Linked DNA regions of Orrella dioscoreae. The protein of the gene in region 1 interacts with the protein of each later gene in a pairwise test. Links are inferred from orthologs where the notes say so. Each region holds a gene or a part of one and is shown in the gene's direction. Other genes may lie near its edges.

Region 1 (5,846 bases):
GCGTGCGCCAGCCCTCGGCGCCGAAGAACACCAGGCCCATCCCCATGAGGGCGAAGTGCACGGCCACCGACACGATGAGCAGCACCAGCGGGCTGGCCTCGGCCAGGGGCTGGTAGGCGGCGCGATACAGCAGGGGGCCCAGCGGCACGACCAGCGCCAGGGACAGCAGCACGTTGCCCCAGAGCGGCAGTTGCTCGGCCACGGCGATGGGCGTGAGATAGAACAAGGCCCAGGGCACCAGCACACAGGTCAGCAGCGTGCCGCGCAAGGCCGAATAAATGCCGGTGCGCAAGGCCTGCACCAGCTCCATGCCCAGCACGACCGTGCCCGCGATGGGCAGCAGCCACACGGTGCCAGGCACCCTGCCCTCCACCAGCATGGCCAGGGTCAGGGCCCCGAAGGTCACGAATTCGCCCTGGGGAATGAAGATGACGCGGGTGACCGCGAACACCAGGACCAGCGCCAGGCCCAGCAGGGCATAGATGGCGCCATTGACGATGCCGTCCTGCGACAGGATCAGGGCGATTGTGAAATCCATCGGGAAAAACGCTTCCTTGCGCCGGGCCGCGGCGGCCCCGGCGGATCAGGGGGAAAAATCAGAGATCGGGCTGGTAGACCCACTTGCCGCCCTTGACGGTCACCATGACGCGGGCACGTTCGTCGAAACCGGCGTGCTCCGTGGGGCTCATGTTGAAGACGCCTTGGGAAACCGCCAGGTTCTGCACGCTTTCGATCGCGTCGCGCAGGGCGGCACGGAAAGCGGGCGTGCCCGGCTTGGCGCCGGTGGCGGCGGCCTTGGGCACGGCAGCCAGCACCAGCTGGCCGGCATCCCACAGGTGGCCGCCGAAGGTGTTGGTGGAGCCGGCGCCATGCGCTTTTTCGTACAGCTCGGTGTAGACCAGGGCCGAGGCCTTCACCGGGTGGCTGTCGGGCAGCTGGCTGGCCACCAGCAGCGGGCCGGCCGGCAGGATCATGCCCTCGCAGTCCTGGCCGCACACGCGCAGCACGTCGCTGTTGGCCGCGCCGTGGGTCTGGTAGATGCGGCCGGCATAGCGGCGCGCCTTCAATTCCTTCTGCGGCAGCACGACGGGCGTGCCCGAACCGGCCACCAGGATCGCGTCGGGGCGCGCGGACACGAGCTTCAGGATCTGGCCGGTGACGCTGGTGTCGTTGCGCGCATAGCGTTCCACGCCCACGACCTTGATACCGCGCTTTTCCGCCGCCTGGGTCATTTCGGTCAGCCAGCCCTCGCCATAGGCATCGGAGAAGCCGATGAAGCCCAGGGTCTTGACCTTCTGCCTGACCATCGCGTCGCCCAGGGCGGCGGCCATCAGGGCGTCGTTCTGCGGCGTCTTGAAGGCCCAGCGGCGCTTCTCGTCCACCGGCTGCACGATCTTGGCGCTGGCGGCCACGCTGATCATGGCCGTGCCGGTCTCGGCGGCCACGTCGACCATGGCCAGCGAGCCGGGCGTGCCGTTGGTGCCCAGCACCACGTCCACCTTGTCCTCGGCGATCAGCTTGCGGGTATTGCGCACGGCCTGGGTCGGATCGGTGGCGTCGTCAAGCACGATGTACTCGATCCTGATGCCGTCGACGTCGGTGGGCAGCAGGGCCACGGTGTTGCGGCTGGGGATGCCCAGCGAGGCGGCGGGCCCGGTGCTCGACACGGTCACCCCCACCTTCACCTGGGCCTGGGCGGCGCCCAGGGGCAAGGACAGCGCCAGAGCGGCAGTCCATGCGGACAGCCGGAACATGCTACGAGAGGTCATGGTGTCTCCTGGGTGCGGGGGCGCGATGCCAGACCGTGCCGCAACGCAGAGAATTTATGGGAATGAGCTGCTTTTGTAGGGCGGAATGATATCAGCCCCCCGGGATGGGATAATGGACAGAACCCTGGTGCGGCGCCGTGGTCCAATACCCTTCGATCCGTCCCCTTTGCAGTCCGGCAGGAGACCTCATGCAGAAAGTCACCAAAACCGACGCCCAATGGCGTGAGCAGCTCACCCCCGAACAGTATTACGTGGCCCGCCAGAAGGGCACCGAACGCGCCTTCACCGGCGAATACTGGAATACCAGCACGCCCGGCATCTATCGTTGCGTGGGCTGCGGCACGCCGCTCTTCGCCTCCGACACCAAGTTCGACGCCGGCTGTGGCTGGCCCAGCTATTTCGACCCCATCGACCCGGCGCGCGTGCGCGAGGAAACCGACACCAGCCACGGCATGGTGCGCACCGAGGTGCTGTGCAACATCTGCGACTCGCACCTGGGCCACGTGTTTCCCGACGGCCCGCCGCCCACCGGCCTGCGCTACTGCATCAACTCCCTTTCCATGACTTTCGAGCCCGATCCCGCATGAAGAAGTTCCTGTTCGATCTCTTTCCGCTGATTCTCTTCTTCGCGGCCTATCGCTTCGCGGACATCTATGTAGCCACGGCCGTGGCCATCGCCGCGGGCGTGCTGCAGATCGCCTGGCTCAAGCTGACGGGCAAGGCCATCGAGGGCATGCACTGGGTCAACCTGGGCGTCATCGTCTTCTTCGGCGGCGCCACCCTGCTGCTGCACGACGAGGCCTTCATCAAGTGGAAGCCCACGGTGGTCTACTGGCTCTTCGCCGGCGCGCTGCTCGGTTCCCGCTACCTGCTGGGCAAGAACCTGCTGCGCAAGCTGCTGGGCGCCAAGATCCGGATGCCCGACAACATCTGGGACCGCTTCAACGCCAGCTGGGCCCTCTTCTTCGTGCTGGCGGGCTGCGCCAACCTGTACGTCGCCTTCTCGGGCCACTACACCGAGAGCCAGTGGGTCAGCTTCAAGGTGTTCGGCCTGATGGGCCTGCTGCTGGTCTTCGTCATCGGCCAATCGGTCTGGCTGGGCCGCCACATGCAGGCGCCCGAGGAAACCGGCGCAGGCGCCGGCGACGACCTTCCCGCCAAGCCGCTGGCAGAACAGGAGCGCCAGCCATGAGCGGCGCCGACACCGAACGCATGGCGCTCATCCGCGCCCGCCTGGCGGCCCTGGAACCCCAGTCGCTGGACATCCTGGACGAGTCCCACCTGCACGCCGGCCATGCCGGCGCGGCAGGCGGCGCAAGCCATTATCGCGTCCGCATCGTGGCCGCCTGTTTCACCGGCCTGACGCCCGTGGCGCGGCATCGGCTGGTGTATCATCATTTGCAGGATTTGATCCCCTATCCCATCCATGCCCTGGCGCTGGATGCCCAGTCTCCCTGAAAGGAAGTTCCTTCCCATGAAACGTATCGCCCTGGCGCTGGCGGCCCTGACCCTCTCCGCTCCGCTGTACGCCCAGAACGTCGCGACGGTCAACGGCAAGGCCATCACGCAGAAAAGCGTCGACCAGTTCGTCTCGCTGCTCGTCACGCAAGGTGCCACCGATTCGCCCCAGTTGCGCGAACAGGTCAAGCAGGAACTGATCACCCGTGAAGTGCTGCTGCAAGCCGCCGAAAAGGCTGGCGTGGCCAAGCAGCCCGAAGTCCAGACCGAACTCGACCTGACCCGCCAGGGCATCCTGGTGCGCGCGCTGCAAGCCGACTTCCTGAAGAAGAACCCCGTCACCGACGCCCAGGTGCAAGCCGAGTACAACAAGCTGAAGGCCGAGCAAGGCAATCAGCAGGAATACAAGGTTCGCCACATCCTGGTCGAAGACGAGAAGCTGGCCAACGACCTGACCGCCCAACTGACGGGCAAGAAGGCCAAGTTCGAAGACCTGGCCAAGAAGAACTCCAAGGATCCGGGCAGCGCCGAGCGTGGCGGTGAACTGGGCTGGGCCCCGGCCTCGAACTACGTCCAACCTTTCGCGCAGGCCGTGACCGCGCTGAAGAAGGGCGAGATCAGCGCCAAGCCGGTGCAGACCCAATTCGGCTGGCACGTCATCCAGGTCGAGGACGCCCGTCCCGTGGAATTCCCCCCGCTGGACCAGGTTCGCCCGCAGATCGAGGAAATGCTGCGCCAGCAAGCCTTCACGACCTACCGCAACGGCCTGCGTGAAAAGGCCAAGGTGCAGTAAGCACGACGCGCCTTACGCGTGAAAAAGCCCCGGTCAGTGCATCTGCCGGGGCTTTTTCCTTGCCGGCGCCACACGGCATGGCATCAGGCAGGCAACACCGCGGTTGCCTCGATCTCGATCAGCATGCCATCCAGTGCCAGACGGGGCACGGGGATCAGGGTGCAGGCGGGCGGCGGCGCTTTCCCCCACAGGGCCCCCAAGGCCTGCGAGAACACACCCAGGCGTGCTTCGGAATGATCCACCACCAGCACGGTCAACTTGGCCACATCGCGCGGCTGGGCTTGCGCGGCATGCAGCGCGGTGACGAGATTGGAAAGGGCCTGCTGCACCTGCGCCGCGAACTCCGCGGGCAGCGCGCCGCTGGCATCCTCGCCGCCCTGCCCCGACACGTAGACCATGCGCGTGCAGGGGGAGACGACAGCCACGTGCGAATAGCCGTTGGGACGCGGATCGTACAGGCCGGGCGGGTTGATGAAGGTCAGGGGGGAAGGTGCAGCGGTCATGAGCGGCTCCTGGTGGCGGATGGCCCGGGAACCAGGCTGGCCACGGGCACGCATGCAAGTGCGATACCCGGCATGGTCGGACCTCAAGCGGGCTTGAGGTCAAGCCGTCACGGTTCGCTCACGCCACTTCCTCGTGCCCGAGCGTGCGCGTTATCGGCGCTGGCGCGACGACACGCCCCAAGGCTTCGTCTTCAGCGTCAAGGCGCCGCGCTACATCACCCATATCCGCAGGCTGCACGACGTGCGCACGCCCATGGCAAATTTCATGGCCTCGGGGGTGTTGGCGCTGGGTGACAAGCTGGGACCGATGCTGTGGCGGCGAGCCCGCTGACGCACGGCGCGTGGACGGTCGCGCGCCGCGCGCGGCGCACCGGGACGTGTATTGCTACTTCGACAACGACGTGAAGGTGTGCGCGCCACGCGATGCCCGCAGCCTGATGCGCAGGCTGCGGGTGCCGCTTGCGCCGGTCGCGCCGGCGCAGCGTTGGGCAAGCAGGCAGCCGTGCCCCGAGCCCGCTGTTCCCAAACCCGGCGCTAGGCCACTCCCAGCAAGGCTTTCAGCCCTGCCTCGTCCAGGATGGCCACGCCCAGCTCCTGGGCCTTGGCGAGCTTGCTGCCCGCCTCTTCCCCCGCCACCAGATAGGCGGTCTTCTTCGAGACGGAACCGCTCACCTTGCCGCCCGCCGCCAGGATGTGGCGGGTGGCGTCGTCGCGGGTCCATTCCGGCAAGGTGCCGGTCAGCACCAGGGTCTTGCCGGCCAGCACGCCGCCGCCCTGGGCCTGTGCCTCGGGCTGCGGATCCACGCCCTGCTGCTTCAGTTGCCGCACGACCTCGCGGTTGTGTTCCTCCTGGAAGAAACGATGCAGCGACCCCGCCACGACCGGGCCGACGTCGGGCACCGCCAGCAGCGCTTCTTCCGATGCATCCATGACCGCGTCGATGGAGCCGAAATGCCTGGCGGTATCGCGCGCGGTGGTTTCCCCGACATGCCGGATGCCCAGGGCAAAGATGAGGCGGCCCAGCGAGGGCTTGCGCGCCACGTCCAGCGCCTGCACCAGGTTCTCGGCGGACTTCTGGCCCATGCGGTCGAAGTCGGCCAGTTCCTCGGCCTTCAGCGTGAAGAGATCGGCCAATGATTTGACGCGATCGCTGTCGACCAGTTGATCGACCAGCTTCTCGCCCAGGCCCTCGATGTCCAGCGCCTTGCGTCCCGCGGCGTGCAGCAGCGACTGCTTGCGCTGCGCGGCGCAGAACAGGCCGCCCGTGCAGCGCGATACGGCCTCGCCTTCCGGACGTTCGATGGCCGAGCCGCAGACCGGGCA
Region 2 (5,736 bases), 3.0 Mb from region 1 along the record:
GCGCGCCTGAAGGACCAGCAGCAGCGCGAGCGCCAGAGCAAGGAAGCCGCGCAACGCAAGAGCCTGGTGGGCTCGGGCGACCGTTCCGAGCGCATTCGCACCTATAACTACCCGCAAGGCCGCCTGACCGATCACCGCATCAACCTGACGCTCTACAAGCTGCAGGCCATCCTGGAAGGCGATCTGCAGGAACTGACCGGCACCCTGCTGGCCGAGCACCAGGCCGCGCAACTGGCCGCCCTGGGCGAAGAGGCATAAGGCGCATCGTGGGCGGCGCCGCAACCACCGTGCGCGGGCTGATGGCCGATTGCGGCCTGCCGCGCCTGGAGGCCCGCATGCTGCTGGAGCGCGTGCTGGACAAGCCGCGCGCCTGGCTGCTGGCGCATGACACCGACCCGCTGGCGCCTGCCGCGGTGGCGGCATTCCAGACCCTGTGCGCCCGCCGCCTGGCCGGCGAGCCGATGGCCTACCTGCTGGGCGAGCGCGAATTCATGGGCCATGTCTATGCCGTGGCGCCGGGCGTGCTGATCCCGCGGCCGGAAACGGAACTGCTGGTCGAGACGGCGCTCGAATGCCTGTCAGGGCGGCAGGCGCCGCGCGTGCTGGACCTGGGCACCGGCAGCGGCGCGATCGCCGTGGCCATTGCCCTGGCCCGGCCCGATGCCCATGTGACGGGCACCGACGCCAGCCCCGAGGCGCTGGCGCAGGCGCACGCCAACGCCCAGCGCCTGGGGGCGCCCCGGGTGCGCTGTCTGGCAGGCGACTGGTATGCGGCGCTGCCCGGCGGCGACGCGCCGTTCGACCTGATCGTGTCGAACCCGCCCTATATCGCCGCCGGCGATGTCCACCTTGATCAGGGCGACCTGCGGCACGAGCCGCGCGGCGCGCTGACCGACGAAGCCGATGGGCTGTCGGCGCTGGCGCGTATCGTGTCCGGCGCCCGCGCCTGGATGGCCCCAGGCGCCCGTCTCTGGCTGGAGCATGGCTGGGACCAGGCCGCCGCCGTGCGGCAGTTGCTGGCCGACGCGGGCTTCCGGAACGCGGCCAGCCGCCGCGATCTGGCCGGCATCGAGAGGATTTCCGGCGCAAACCTATAATTCCGGGGAGTCCCGGGTCCGGACGTCGGCGTTGCCTGCCCGATACCGGCCATTTACCCCAGGCAAAATCCTATGCCGGCCACGCGCCGGCGCATCTGCGAGTCAACCATGAGCGACGACGTGCAAACCTTCATCCGCGATACCGTCACGCAGCACCCCGTGGTGCTGTTCATGAAGGGTACCGCCCAGTTCCCGCAATGCGGCTTCTCCGGCCGCGCCATCCAGATCCTGAAAGGCTGTGGCGTGCGCAAGCTCATCACGATCAACGTGCTTGAGGACGAGGAAGTGCGCAGCGGCATCAAGAGCTACTCGAACTGGCCGACCATTCCCCAGCTCTACGTCTCGGGCGAGTTCGTGGGCGGTTCGGACATCATGTCCGAGATGAACGAAAGCGGCGAGCTGAAGAAGCTGCTCGACGCCGCCGGGGCCACCGAGTGACACCCGGCCGCCGGCGGCTGATCGTCGGCATCACCGGCGCCACCGGCGCGCTCTACGGCGTGCGCCTGCTCCAGGCCGCCCGGCGCGTGCCTGACGTCGAGACGCACCTGGTCGTCTCGGCGGCAGGCGCGCTCAACCTGCAGCACGAGCTGGACCTGTCCCGCAACGAGGTCCACGCCATGGCGGACGTGGTCCACAGCGTGCGCGACATCGGCGCCACGCTGGCCAGCGGCAGCTTCCGCTCGGCCGGCATGGTGGTGGCGCCGTGCTCCATGCGCACGCTGGGCGCCATCGCCCACGGCCTGGCGGACAACCTGATCACGCGCGCGGCCGACGTGGTGCTGAAGGAACGCCGCCGGCTGGTGCTGATGGTGCGCGAGACGCCCTTCAATCTTGCGCACCTGCGCAACATGACGGCCGTCACGGAAATGGGCGGCATCGTCTTCCCGCCCTTGCCGGCCTTCTATCACCGGCCCCAGTCCATCGAAGAGATGGTCGACCACAGCGTGGCGCGGGTGCTGGATCTTTTCGATATCGATGTCGGCGGCCCGCGTTGGGCAGGGCTGTCGCCATCCGCGGAACCGAGCTGATGAAAGACTCGAACAATTTCTTCCGGCTGCAGAACCGCCTGGAATCACAGGCCGGCAAGGCCATCGCCGATTTCAAGATGATCGAGGACGGCGACCGCATCCTGGTGTGCATGAGCGGCGGCAAGGACTCGTACACCATGCTGTCGGTCCTGAGCGCCCTGCAGAAGCGCGCGCCGGTGAATTTCGAGCTGATCGCGATGAACCTGGACCAGAAGCAGCCGGGTTTCCCTGAAGAGGTGCTGCCGGCCTACCTGGAAAGCACCGGCGTGGCCTATCGCATCGTCACGGCCGACACCTATTCCATCGTGAAAGAGAAGGTGCCCGAGGGCAAGACGACCTGTTCGCTGTGCTCGCGCCTGCGCCGCGGCATCATCTATCGCACGGCCAAGGAGCTGGGCGCGAACAAGATCGCGCTGGGCCACCATCGCGACGACATCGTCGAAACCTTCTTCCTGAACATGTTCTTCGGCGGCAAGCTGAAGGGCATGCCGCCCAAGCTCGCCACCGATGACGGCGCGCATGTGGTGATCCGCCCGCTGGCGTATTGCAGCGAGTCCGACATTGCCCGCTACGCGGCCGACATGGCGTATCCCATCATCCCGTGCAACCTGTGCGGCTCGCAGGAGAACCTGCAGCGCCAGAAGGTGAAGGAAATGCTGGTCGCATGGGAACGCGAAACCCCGGGCCGCGTCGACAGCGTGTTCCGCGCGCTGACGCAGGTGGTGCCGTCGCATTTGGCGGATACCTCGCTGTTCGACTTCAAGGGACTGGCGTCGAATCTCGCGACGATCGATGAGGCGTCGCTGTTCGGGCGGGCGGCTTATGAGCAGGATGCGCTGGTGTTTTCGCATGCTGGCGAGACTGCGATTTCTTTTGTGCGGCCGGTTGGTCGGGTGGGTGGGGTTGCGTAGATCGCTGCGTGGTCTGCTGCCGTAGCGTAGTCTTCTGTGTAGACCGCTGGGTTGACGGCCGCCGAGGGTGGTCGTGCCGTCGGCCGCCTGCCGCGGGGTGCGGCGCCCACAGCGCCGCGCTCCCCGCAGAAGGCGCCCGCCGTCCCGCCCACCCTCGACGTCCTGCGCTTGGGGGTTCTGGATCGGAGTCGGCCGCCGGAGTCCTGCTCGCATTCTTGCCCCGCGCTCGCTGCCCGCCCGAAGATCTCGGCTTGCCGCTCAGCAATGGGCGCCCACAGCGCCCATTGCTGAGCATTTGGAAAAGCAAAAGAGGCAGCTAGTGAGAGAGGGGGGAAGGGGAGTGGAGGTGGGGGGCATCGCACTCCGGGCAGGGGCTCCCGTCAGGCTGCGTTGTCTGTTTGGAGGCGTTGTTCCACTGTCGTGACTGAATGGCGGGTGTCTTGCGCGGGCAGAGACACCGAGAAATTGATGAGCCTGGCGGCTTCGGTCGCGCCGTGTCGGTGGTGGAGCAGCCTCCCCAAGCAGGCAACAGGGCCAAGCGGCGCCCGTAGCTCGAAGCGCGCTGCTTCCTCCCTCCACCTCCCGCCCCCACTCTCTCAACAGCTGCCCCTATTGCTTTTCCGAATGCTGACCGGAGGGCGCTGTGGGCGCCGCACCCCGCGGCAGGCGACCGACGGCACGACCACCCTCGGCGGCCGTCAACCCAGCGGTCTACATAGAAGATCACGCAACCTCACCTAATACGTAGTTTTATACGTAGCTGCACGTATTGATGTACGGGCATGCCAAGTCACACACTGGAAAAAAGAACGACAACCCAGTGCGGAGAGACAAGACATGTCAGGCACCTCGGTATCCATCGTCGGCAGCGGGCACACCCCTTTCGGGCGCCTGGACGCCTTGAACCTGGAACAACTCATCGTCATGGCCGCGACAGAAGCCATCGAGGACGCGGGGGTGGACCCCGCTGAAATCGATGCGGTGTTCCTGGGCAACTTCAATGCCGGACTGGTCCCGGATGCCTTCGCGGCCTCGTTGATCCTGCAGGCCTCGCCCGCCTTGCGCTTCAAGCCCGCGGTGCGCTGCGAGAACGCCTGTGCGTCCGGCGGGGCGGCCATCCATGCCGGCCTGCGCGCCCTGCAGGCGGGCGCTGCCCGGACCGTGCTGGTCGTCGGCGCGGAAAAAATGACCTCGCGCAGCACGCCGGAAGTCACCGAGGCGCTGGCGGGGGCGGGCTACAAGAACGATCCTGAAGAAGCCGCGCTGAGCTTTCCGCAGCTTTTTGCCTTGGCGGCGCGCGAGTACGCCGCGCGCTACGAGGATCCGCTGCCCGCCATGGCGGCCATCGCCGCCAAGAACCACGGCAATGCCATGCACAACCCGCTGGCGCAGATGCACCGCGAGGTGGACGTGGCCTTCTGCAATACCGTCTCCGACAAGAATCCGCTGATTGCGCCGCCCTTGCGGCTGACCGATTGCTCGCTCATCACCGATGGCGCGGCGGCCGTCGTCATGACGCGCAGCGACACGGCCACGCGCTTTCCGCGCGCGGTCACCGTGCGCGCCGCCGAGCACGTCAGCGATTTCCTGCCGCTGGGCGGGCGCGACCTGCTGGCATTCGAGGGGCCGGCGCGCGCGCTGCGCCAGGCGTATGCCGCAGCGGGCATCCACGTGAACGACCTGGATTTCGCCGAGGTGCACGATTGCTTCACCATCGCCGAGCTGCTCATCTATGAGGCCATGGGGCTGGCGCCTGCCGGGCGTGGCCGCCAGGCGCTGGACGACGGCATCGTGCTGCGCGATGGCCGCCTGCCGGTGAACCTTTCCGGCGGGTTGAAGGCCAAGGGCCATCCGGTGGGCGCGACGGGCGTGTCGATGCACGCGCTGGCCTATCGCCAGCTGACCGGCCAGGCGGGCGCCATGCAGCGCAAGGACGCCAGCCTGGGCCTGGTCTTCAACATGGGCGGCGCGGCGGTGGCCAGTTATGCCTCGGTGCTCGAAGCAGCCCGGGCATAAGGGCGCGCCATGAATGTCGCCAACTGGCTGCATGCGGCCGCGCTGTCGCACCCTCGCAACCCGGCGCTGTATCGCGGCACGCAGCTGCATGCGGACTATGACGCCTTCGCTCGCCGCGCGGCCGGGCTGGCGCGGTGGTTGCGCGATGCGCAGGGCGTGGCCGAGGGCGCGCGTGTCGCGCTCTTCATGAAGAATCGCGTCGAATACCTGGAGCTTTTCTACGCCTGCTGGTGGCTGGGCGCGGTCGTCGTGCCGGTCAACCCGAAGCTGCATCCCAAGGAGGTGGACTGGATCCTGCGCGACGCGGGCGCACATGCCGTGCTGACCGACACGCACGAAGACCTGCCGCCTGAAGCCGTGCCTGACGGCTGCCTGCACCTGGCGGTCGATGGCGATGCGTTCCCGCGGGCTGCGCAGGCGGGCCTGGACGCGCCGCTGCCGCCGCCCCGGGTGTTGCCGCCCGATGCATTGGCATGGCTGTTCTATACCTCCGGCACCACGGGCAGGCCCAAGGGCGTGATGCTGTCGCATCGCAACCTGGTGGCGATGGCGCTGTGCTACGCGGCCGACATCGAGACGGTGTCGGCCACCGACAGCATGCTCTATGCCGCGCCGATCTCGCACGGCGCGGGCCTCTATCACTTCATGTACGTGCGCCGCGCGGCGCGGCACGTGGTGCCGGCC

What was found.
Region 2: the proteins of ODI_RS07035 (region 1) and grxD interact in binary tests that used the Escherichia coli proteins (3 or more experiments, as listed by UniProt). The link is inferred for Orrella dioscoreae from one-to-one orthologs.

The regions. Positions count from the first base shown.
Region 1 is NZ_LT907988.1:1,514,452-1,520,297, reverse strand. Bases 1,675-4,592 are described here. They hold ODI_RS07035 (BolA family protein), read left to right. Parts: upstream 1,675-2,957; coding sequence 2,958-3,227; downstream 3,228-4,592. Other genes in these bases: ODI_RS07025 (RidA family protein), read right to left, coding at 4,104-4,523; ODI_RS07030 (peptidylprolyl isomerase), read left to right, coding at 3,244-4,020; ODI_RS07040 (septation protein A), read left to right, coding at 2,353-2,961; msrB (peptide-methionine (R)-S-oxide reductase MsrB), read left to right, coding at 1,958-2,356; ODI_RS07050 (ABC transporter substrate-binding protein), read right to left, coding at 1,675-1,769. Outside these bases: ODI_RS07055 (branched-chain amino acid ABC transporter permease), read right to left, coding at 1-538; more of ODI_RS07050, read right to left, coding at 597-1,674; ODI_RS22670 (DUF72 domain-containing protein), read left to right, coding at 4,657-4,854; NAD-dependent DNA ligase LigA, read right to left, coding at 5,058-5,846. UniProt on the Escherichia coli protein: Transcriptional regulator that plays an important role in general stress response. Has many effects on cell morphology, cell growth and cell division. Acts by regulating the transcription of many genes, including dacA (PBP-5), dacC (PBP-6), ampC and mreB.
Region 2 is NZ_LT907988.1:4,548,396-4,554,131, reverse strand. What follows is about bases 63-2,870. They hold grxD (Grx4 family monothiol glutaredoxin), read left to right. Parts: upstream 63-1,205; coding sequence 1,206-1,535; downstream 1,536-2,870. Other genes in these bases: ttcA (tRNA 2-thiocytidine(32) synthetase TtcA), read left to right, coding at 2,125-2,870; ODI_RS20840 (UbiX family flavin prenyltransferase), read left to right, coding at 1,532-2,125; prmC (peptide chain release factor N(5)-glutamine methyltransferase), read left to right, coding at 300-1,097; prfA (peptide chain release factor 1), read left to right, coding at 63-258. Outside these bases: more of prfA, read left to right, coding at 1-62; more of ttcA, read left to right, coding at 2,871-3,036; ODI_RS20830 (acetyl-CoA acetyltransferase), read left to right, coding at 3,874-5,052; ODI_RS20825 (class I adenylate-forming enzyme family protein), read left to right, coding at 5,062-5,736. UniProt on the Escherichia coli protein: Monothiol glutaredoxin involved in the biogenesis of iron-sulfur clusters.